One region of the Paenibacillus pedocola genome, then DNA from elsewhere that is predicted to be linked to it. Evidence: riboswitches for the same ligand, from Rfam matches in the RefSeq annotation. Region 1 holds a riboswitch; each other region holds the start of a gene.
What was found. A riboswitch is a leader RNA that binds a small molecule or an ion and turns the genes downstream of it on or off. The one in region 1 is predicted to bind cobalamin.
Positions count from the first base shown of each region.

Region 2: linked by a shared signal. The riboswitch ahead of QU597_RS04410 (S-layer homology domain-containing protein) and the one ahead of QU597_RS02320 (anaerobic ribonucleoside triphosphate reductase) in region 1 are both predicted to bind cobalamin.
Region 3: linked by a shared signal. The riboswitch ahead of cobJ (precorrin-3B C(17)-methyltransferase) and the one ahead of QU597_RS02320 (anaerobic ribonucleoside triphosphate reductase) in region 1 are both predicted to bind cobalamin.

Region 1 covers NZ_CP134223.1:533,059-536,335, forward strand. Annotated here, with positions in the region: gene QU597_RS02320 (anaerobic ribonucleoside triphosphate reductase) at 1-1,125, opposite strand, end outside; cobalamin riboswitch at 1,467-1,697, opposite strand; gene QU597_RS02325 (MTH1187 family thiamine-binding protein) at 2,085-2,393, shown strand; tRNA gene QU597_RS02330 (tRNA-Thr) at 2,471-2,542, shown strand; gene QU597_RS02335 (hypothetical protein) at 3,054-3,277, opposite strand, start outside.
Region 2 covers NZ_CP134223.1:1,020,617-1,023,893, reverse strand. Annotated here, with positions in the region: gene QU597_RS04410 (S-layer homology domain-containing protein) at 1-1,293, opposite strand, end outside; cobalamin riboswitch at 1,542-1,747, opposite strand; gene QU597_RS04405 (GAP1-N2 domain-containing protein) at 2,286-3,277, opposite strand, start outside.
Region 3 covers NZ_CP134223.1:2,105,120-2,108,396, reverse strand. Annotated here, with positions in the region: gene cobJ (precorrin-3B C(17)-methyltransferase) at 1-1,818, opposite strand, end outside; cobalamin riboswitch at 2,102-2,291, opposite strand; gene QU597_RS08970 (ArsR/SmtB family transcription factor) at 2,427-3,277, shown strand, end outside.

The DNA.
Region 1 (3,277 bases):
GCCGGTTACAGTCCCGTGGGCGAGGCCCAAACGGACAAGGTTCAGCGTGTTGAAGGACAGGTTTCCTTTGCCGGAGCAGTGATTGCGTCCGAACCGGTCGCCGAGCACCCGGGTGCGGCAGCCCATTGTGGCAAATTCCGTGTCCGGATCAGCCGGATCGTAATATTGCAGGTTGAGCGGCGCATCCAGATTGGCGAAGTTCGGATACAGTCTGCGGGCTGAGCATTCAGCCGCTTTGAGGAACAGCTCATAGTTCGGATCGCCCTGCTGCTGATTCACGCCTTGCTTGCACTTGAAGATTTGAATCGGGAACACCGGTGTTTCACCGCTGCCGAGGCCGTTCATCGTCGCAGTCAGCAGGGAGCTGATGACCAGCTGGCCTTCCGGAGAAGTGCAGGTGCCGTAGTTGATGCTCGTAAAAGGAATCTGCCCGCCGGAGCGGCTGGACATCGTATTTAGATTATGTATCATGCTCTCAGCTGCCTGAAGGGTTTCGCTTTCTGTTTCTTTCTGCGCGAAGCGGAATGCCCGCGGATACTGCTCAGCCAGATCGGTGCGGCTCATGGAGATGTCGCCAAGATGCTCGCCGGCTTGTCCTTCTTCGAAATACTCCAGTCCCTTACGGAACAGCTTGGCAAAGGACTTAGTTACATAAGGCGCAAGATCGTAGTCAATCTTATTGGCCGATACCCCGCCGTACTGGGCATTCTGCTGAGACTGGAAAATAATCGCAACCAGCGACATCGCCGTCATAATCGAGTTCGGAGGGCGGACGCTGCCGTTGCCGGTGTTGAAGCCTTCACGGAGCAGGCGTTCAAACGGGATGAAGATACAGTTGGTGGTTCCGATGGCGTATTGGTCCAGATCGTGGACGTACACGACATTATCAAGCGTCGCCTGCACGAGCTGCGGCGGCATAGTGAAATTGCGGGCATACCATTTGGAATACTCGCTGCCAAATTTGCTCATTTTACCGGAGAAGCTTTCCCCGTTCAAATTGGCATTCTCGCGCAGCAGGTCGAGGTCCCGGCTTTCGATAATATCCCGTCCCAGATGTATTACTTCATCCAAAAGAACCTCCTGTGCAGCTTGTCCACCATTGTACCGTTTCTCCAGCAGCGTCATGTATAGCTCTCTCCTCTCGGTATAGTCGTACTAGTAATAAAATATCTTTCTTATAAATTCCTCTATCTGAACTCAGTAAAAAGGCATCTCCCGCCTTGGAGGCGGAAAATGCCCGGATGCGTCATAAATATCCGCCAAGCGGATATTTCCAGTGGTCTGGATGTAAAAGAAAATCGGGCATAGCTTAGCCCTCTTGTCTTTTTGCAGAAGCCGATACCTGAAGGCGATAAGGGTTATCGCCTTCAGGTATCGGCAGCCTTGTGCTCCCCAAAGACAGGGTAGGCTATTTCTGCTGCTGCAGGCCGCATACGGACACCTCTCCTGTTCCTCGCAGGCATGAATACGGTGCCCGGAAACAGGCAGGTCTCCTGGCTTCCGGTACATCTTCCGTGCCTTCCCAAGGGCCTCATGCCCTCAGTGGCTCTTAGTGCCGGAAGATGCTGGCTGGCAAGCCCCGTTAGGCCTCCCGCATCCGGTTACAGTGGCGGGACCGCAGCGGATTTGCACCGCGTTTCCCTATTAAGCTTCAGCTCCCTATTTAAGAGCAAAGCACCTGTTTCCACTATATTTTGTTGTCGTTAGTTAAAAATAACCCAATATATTGTGTTTGTAAACCACTTTTTAAAAACCCGCTCCAGGCGCGGGTTCGGCCCGCTTACTCACAAGTGATCCACAGTTAGTCCACAGGTAATCCACAACCTGAGCATAAAAAACAGCGTTCCGGGTCATAAATTGTCCGAAAAAATGCCACAAAGACTCCATAAATATTGTGATTGTGACACTGGAATTGTGACTCGGTGATCAACCTATTAATAGATTCGAATAAAAGGGGTCTGGGGAAGATCCTCATGGCAATTTGTAGGAGCACAGCGGAGTTGCTACAATAAGAAGAGACTAGCGGGATTTAACGGATTCGATAAAGGGAAGGCTCACAAATCTTGTTCAGGAGGGATTTAGAGATGGCTATTGGCGAAGTTACGGTAATTCCGATCGGTACAGGCAGCACTAGTCTCAGCAGCTATGTGGCCGACATGCAGCGGGTATTGCAGACAGTGGAGGGGATCACCTTTGAACTTACTTCTATGGGGACAATTATTGAGGGGCCGGTCTCACAGATTCTGGCTGCGGTAGAAGCACTACATGAATCTCCGTTCACAGCAGGGGCACAGCGTGTATCCACCTCGCTCAAAATCGATGACCGCCGCGACAAGCCTTCTACCAGCCGCAGCAAGCTGCAATCGGTAGAACGCAAGCTGCAGGATAACTAGTTTCCAGGTACAAAAAGTGTTGCGTTTTTTGCTGGAAGTTGTATAATGTTTTTTGTTTGACGGCAAACCTGCTTCAAGCTGGTGTAGCTCAGGGGTAGAGCAACGCACTCGTAATGCGTAGGCCGGGGGTTCAATTCCCTTCACCAGCATCCGCGCTTAAAAGTCCCGTTATATCAACGTATGTCAGCGTTGAATGTGACGGTAGGACATACGATAGGCCAACGTGTTCCCGGTGTTATTCCGGTAGTACGTTGGCGCTGATTTACGAAGCCCCCACAGTAAAATGTGGGGGCTTTTCTATGTCTATTAATCCGCGATCAGGGGGCGAAATTACCGATGTTAGGAGAATTAATGCAGAGCTGCTGCGTACGCTTTAACCAGCTCGTCACTCTCTGGTTTCCGCAAATTCCTTTGAATTTCTCATAACATTCGGCTATTTTCAGCTTCATGACTTCGTCTTGGCATTGCTTGGTTGAAACGAGCATTTGTCGGCTCGTCCTCTTGTAAAAACCACTTCTCGATACCCCAACCAGTTGCACCATAAAATCCAGCTATTAAGTGCGATTAATTAAATCCATCAGACTCATCATAGTCAATTCCATCGGTGTTTTTACGATGTAAGATGAATTTTTGGGTCGCTGTGAGGAGTAGGATTATTAGTTATGATGCTGGAGGCGGTACTGCATTCTCCAGGTAACAATTACTTGACCAGTATCCATCGACACAGAGTGTATATTGTGGGACATAGCACAATATAACTATGCTTGCATTACAAACTAATTTAGTATAAATAGTTTTAGCACCATATCTACATAATGTTCCAACTAAACCATTGCATTCATCTTGGATGTTACCACCATAACTTTGAGTTTGAGTACAATACC
Region 2 (3,277 bases), 490 kb from region 1:
GACCACCGCATACATCCAGCCGTCCCAGCCGCCGTAGGTTCCGGCGAATACATTGCCGATCCCCGTAACATAGCTGCCGGAAGGATTCTTAAGCGCCAGCCCGTTCTGGGCCGCCACTTTCTCCAGCGCTTCGAGCGCGTTCGCTGCATAAGCATTTCCCTGGCCCAATGTACCCTGTGGCCCTTCAATGACCAGCGGTACATACACCAGCGGGTTCTGCGCCGCAGGTTTTGTAAAATCGTACAGCTTGCCGTTACTGCCGCCGCTGAACAGTTTATAAGCGACCAGCGCCTGCAGTCCCTGCTCGGTTGCAAACGGGTTAATGCTGCCGCCACTGTTATGAATGAATCCGCCGGATGAGGTTTGGAAGCTCAGCAGTCTTCCGACCAGATCCGCTCCGTTTTTGGTAAACTGGGCGCCCGCAGGGTCAATCCCAAAAGAGGTCAGCCCGATGATGACCTGGGCGGCGCTTTCGCTGTTATCGCTATAGCCGCCTTTACTGTCCTGTGCTGACGAGAGCCAGGCTACCGCTTTTTGTCCGGCTGTCGCTACCGCCGGGTCGCTTTTGTATGCGGACAGGGCTGTTAAGGCCATCGCCGTTATATCCGGCTCGCTTGCACCTGAATTCAGGGCAAAGCCGCCGTCTGCATTTTGCTTGGATAGAATTTCGGTCAAGAGCGCCGCCTTGGTCCACTTGGCATCACCCGGAATGGTATAATTCCCGGAATCCAGTGCCAGCAGCGCATACACAGGATAGTTCAGCGTCTGGCCGCTGATCTTCTCATTGTTATAGATACGTTCGAGCAGATTGTAGCCTGCCGTTGAACCGTTACCGGCAAAATCCGCCGGATCAGCACCTACAGCCTTCACCGCCAGCACAATACGTGCATACTCAGTGACGCTTGCAAACCTGCCGCCGGCAGTCTGCACTTGCTGAGTCAGGGACTGGACATAGCTGTCCGGCACCCTGTAGCCAGCCTGGGCAAGTCCGATGGCTTGCCATTCAGACGTCACACCGCTGCCAAGAATATATTCGGCAGTCTTGTAAGTGGCTTCTGTCGCGCTAATTTGGCCCGCTGCCGCCGGAACTGCGGCTAGGCTAAGTAGATTGGCAGCAGAGTCCTCCGATGCATACACCGAATCTGTAACCGTATCCGTACCCAGAACAGCCGGGGAGGATCCGGCCGCGGCTGCCGCTTGCCCGGAAGGAACAATAGCAGCTCCTATAATCGAGATGACCAGCAATAAAGCCAGGCCTAGTCTTACGAACTTGGCGGGGAACTTCGTCTTCATCGTTAACCTCTTTTCATCAAAAATTTGGTATGGCCTTTAACAAAAAGAAACGGATTCGCCGTCTCAGCGAGCCCATGCTTCCAAAGCAGCAATACTGCGTATCGCTCTCAGGTGATCGTTTCCTCACAAAAAAACCGCCCTTAACAGGGCGGTCCGGGAAGCATACAAATTCAGGGCCGAGGCTAATAATGCTCCTAAAAGCCACCGTCCATCTGCATATGTTCCGCATTCTTACCCCACGAAGAATAGAAACGTTCGCGAAAAAGGCAGGTCTCCTGGCTTATGCTTCATCGCTTCTCCCGGCCTTCCCGTCCGTATTATCAGCTGGACAGTGGCTTCAAGCAGGAGTTGCTCCGCATCACAGTGGCGGGACCGCGCCGGACTTCCACCGGCCTTCCCTTTTAAGCGGTTCTATCAATGGAGATAGATCCGCACCTTTTTCAAAACCCTATGAAATTTTAATATTCATAATCATATCTAGTATTCCCCTGTATGTCTATAGAAAAGGTGCTTCAATACTCCTCCGGCTTGCCGTGAGTGCGATGACTGCAGACTGTATCTGGTTTTGCTCTATGTACAGTGTGCCTACGTTTCAGATTCTATGAGAATCACAAAAGGAATCCTATTAGTTGGAAAAACTACCGCTAATCCTGCGAAAACAGACTTATTAGGGGAACTAAGCGGAATTCCTCCACTATATTAGGCTGTTTCGAGCATAGACGGCAGAAAAGAAGATAATTAGCGGGATTATTTCCAACTAGTTGTGGATGTCCCCCTTTTCAGCAGGTGTTAGCGGGAGGAAATCCAACTAATTGGCAGAAAAAAATCCTGAACGCACCTGCCCTATTATTTGCGGCAACATGTGCTGTTCAGGATGTAGTTCTGCGTAACTTTACTTACTCTTGTTACTCGGTGCGCCGCAGTGTCTGCTGACTCCGTAACGTTAGTAATGCCGGTTCCGTAAATACGTTGGCTCCGTAACTTACGTTAGTTCAATTAGTACCGTTAGTAGCATTAGCATTTTCCGAAGTGTTAGTGTCGTTAGCAGTATTAGCTCTACCGTCGGCATTAACGCCAGTCTCAGCATTAGCATCAGCATCAGGCGTTGCCTCAGCGGCATCGGACGGCTGAACGGTCGGTGACGGAACAGGTGCGGTGTCCGGGGCAGACTGGACAATCAGCTTGTAGTCACCGGCGACAATCATGCTGCCCGGGGCCAGCTCAGCCCCCGGTTCCAGGTCAACCGTGACCTGGTAAGCCGCTGCGCCGGCCTGACCCGTTGACGGCGGGGACGAGACGCCCTGGTCCCCGCTGTCTGTTCCGGCGCTGGCGTTATCCGCTGCGCCGCCATCCGTTCCGGCGCTAACGTTACCCGCCGCGCCGCCATCCGTTCCGGCGCTGGCGTAATCCGCCGCGCCGCCATCCGTTCCGGCGCTGGCGTTACCCGCCGCGCCGCCATCCGTTCCGGCGCTGGCGTTACCCGCTGCGCCGCCATCCGTTCCGGCGGCTGCATCGCTCGCCGCCGCTGACGCGCCGCCGTCAGCAGCGGCGGCGTCCGGCTCCGGCGAAGGCGAAGGCACGAGGCAAGTGCCTGCCGTCGCCGTGACCTTGTACGTGTCCGTTACGTCCCCGCCGGACATAACCCCAATCTCCGCCGGTTTGAAGGCGGAGCACTCCGCCGCATCGGCGAAGGTGAACACCAGCCGGCTGCCCGCCGCTGCCCCGCTGCCGCTGAGTGTTACAGTGACAGGCGGCTGGCTGCCGCCTGCTCCGGCACTACTCTCCGGCAGCGCATTGTCTGCAGGGTCCGGCCGCAGCAGGCTGATGGCGATGATTACCGCAATCACCGTGATCCCCAGCACGAAGCCGGTGATCAGGAGTTGAAATCGGCTGCGGCTGATCCACCGCGCCAGCGGCGAAGCCAGCTTGGCGCGGGCATCATTATAGACATTTTGCAGCGCCGGTCCTGCGGAGGCGGCATAGG
Region 3 (3,277 bases), 1.6 Mb from region 1:
AAATAAAATAATCGGCACAACATACACCACCCCGGCACCACCGGCTACACTTCGTTCAATCCCTCCGGCAATCGAAGGAGAAGCCAATTCGATGAAGCAGGTCTCAATGTTCAGCTCAGGCTTACGGGCAGCAAGCTGGGCTGTAAAATTCCGCAATTCCTCATTGCCCTCTTCAATCCGGCTGCCATGGCCTACAAGCAGTATTGTTTTTCGGGTCATCCTGTTCTTCTCTCCGCTCCAGCTTGTGTTATTCGCTTGCCCAGTTACCCATACTCCGCTCTCCACAGTGCCTATCGACTCAAAAAAGGCAAAAAACCGCTCGTTTGCCTTCCCCTTATTCCGGTATTGCTCAACAACAGCGGTTACCGCGGCAACGGCTTCATCCTCGTCCATGCCTTCACGAACCAGGCTGCCTGCATGTGCCCCCCGGCCCGTCTTCTTCCCTCCGAGGTAAAGCTCATAGCTGCCTCTGGAGTACACGACGCCGATATCCTCCAGCACCGCCGAGCTGCAGGCCATGCCGCAGCCGGCAACACTGATCTGGAGCCCGCGGGGGACAGCCAGCCCATGAAGCCGCTCATGCAGGCGGACAGCTGCTCCTAGACCTTCATTTTTTTTGAGCTCACAGAACCCGCAGGTTTTCACTTTTACAAAATCACCCGGCCGGCTAACGCTCAGCCCGGCAGCAGCCAGTTTATCCGCAATCTCCTCCGGCCCGCAGTGACTGCTGCGCAAGAGAAAATCTCCGTCCTTTAAAGACGCGAGCTGACCGTCATCGCCCGCAAGCTCTGCCAGCAGACGCAGCTGGGCACTGCTGTATCTCCGGCTGCCAAGCCCCGGCGAAACCTCAAGTCCGTCAGATTCAAATGCAACTGCCGATAATACGGCAGAAGCATGCGCCCGGGGCATATTCTGCAGGACAGAAGGGGCACTGCTATCCGCTATGCTGCAGGTCGCACCGCTGCCGGAAGTGCTCTGCGCTGCTGCCGCCAGCGACCAGGGCTCAGCCGCGGTCCGCAGCCGCTCATGCGGCTTCAGCGCCTGAGTCTCCGCGCCAAGATTGTACTTGCGCTCATAACCGCGCGGCGTCACCATCAGGCCGTCATACACAGTGGTAGCAGAGTTGCCTACCACGACTGTAGAGAGCATGCCGATTTCATGCTCCAGCATCGCCTGCAGCGTCGTTACAATGACCTGCTGGCGGTCCCGGTAGGCATTCTTGACAATGCCAACCGGCGTGGCCGGATCACGGTAGCGGAGCAGAATACTGCGCGCTTCCTCGATCTGGCGCGTCCGTTTGCCGCTGCGCGGATTATAAAAGGCAATCACAAAATCCGCAGCACCCGCTGCATCAACCCGCGCGGCAATGCTCTCCCATGGCGTCAGATGGTCGCTTAGGCTAATCGTGCACGAATCATGCATAATCGGCGCTCCGAGGAGGGACGAGCAGGACTGAATCGCCGATATTCCGGGGATTACCTCAACCTCCACACCCTCTGTACGGTTCCAGCCGCGTTCCATCAGCACCTCATAGACCAGTCCGGCCATTCCGTACACGCCGGCATCGCCGCTGGAGATGACGGCTATCGTCTGGCCCGCCTCCGCCCGGCGCACCGCTTCCTGAGCCCGGCTGACTTCTTCGGTCATCCCTGTGCCGACAATTTCCTGATGCTTCAGCAGCGGCTTAATAAGCTCGACATAAGTGTTGTAGCCGATGACCGCTTCGCTCTCCTCAATTGCAGCGAGTGCTCGGCCTGTAATCTGTTGCAGGGCACCGGGGCCAAAGCCGATAATCAGCAGCTTTCCTTGTTTCTCCATTCTTTTTCCCCCGTTCATATGTAGATCAGACAGAACATGCGCCAACGCAATTTTTCTGGTCAATAACAAAAACTCCCGGCCCTTAGGGGTGGGAGTCCTATGTACGTCATCAGTTATGCAAGAGAGGATGTCGGTCTGCTACAGCCCTGAACCTTCACAGGAATGCAATGCTGCAGCTTGTCCCGGCTGAACCCGCAGCAAATCTCAGGAATCCCGTCCGCGGAAGCTGCCCGGCCTCTATTTCATTAACCCGTTCGTACACCGCTCTTATCCGCGTAGAGTCGTGGTGTGCGCCAACAAGGTAGGTCTCCTGGCTCGAAATACAAACGCCAAATCTTCGTCTTCCCCGGCAGCCTGGCCGAGTGACATCCAGAAGTTCAGCTCTTTCTTACAGTGGCGGGACCGCTCGGGAGTTTCACCCGATTCCCTGTTACCCCTTGCCTGACAAGGGCACCTTGTTTCTTCGCTAATTTATTCAATCCATTATAGAGGCCCCCGCCAGACCTTGTCTGTGATAAAAGTGAAGCGCCATTCTTGCCTTTTAACTTGTACCGAAGACATTTAAATAATATAATTATTAACTATATAACATGAACCGGAGGTTCTCCATGAAACTAGATCTCACCGAAGACTCTTTACCGGTGTACGAAGCATTATCCAGTAGCGTACGCCTTCATATGCTCCGGTTGCTTGCTGTTCAACCCATGAACGTCAAGGAGCTGGCTGGAGCAGTCAATCTCAGCAGCGCGATTATGACGATGCATGTGCGCAAACTGGAGGCTGCCGGGCTAATCCGCACCCACATGGCTCCCGGACGAAGCGGTTTACAGAAGATCTGTTCACTTGCTGCCGAGAATGTAGAAATCATCTTCCCTGCACAGGCCAAGGCCGAACGCAAGGCTTACCGCAAGGAGATCCCTGTCGGCCACTACTCCGATTTTCAGATCGAACCCACCTGCGGGCTGGCCACTACGGAGCAGGTGATCGGCAACTTCGACGACCCGCGTTATTTCTGGGATATGGAAAGGGTTAATGCCGGTATTCTCTGGTTTGGAAAAGGATATGTCGAATACAAAATCCCGAACTTCCTGTTAACCAGCCAGCAGCCGGAGGAGCTCGTCATTACGATGGAGATTGCCTCCGAAGCGCCTTCAACCAATAACAATTGGCCGTCAGACATCGCCTTCACCCTGAATGGCCATAAGCTGGGTTATTGGACAAGTCCGGGTGACTACGGGGACCGCCTGGGCAAATACACACCCTTATGGTGGCCTGCTTATACCAACCAATACGGCCTGCTCAAGCAGCTGCGCGTTACACCAAAAGGAACATTCATGGACGGCCTTAAGCTATCTGACATTACGCTTGAGCATGTCGGTATCAGGGACAAGCAGTGGACCTTCCGTCTCTCGGTAGATGAAGACGCTGAACATATCGGCGGCCTCACCCTGTTCGGTAA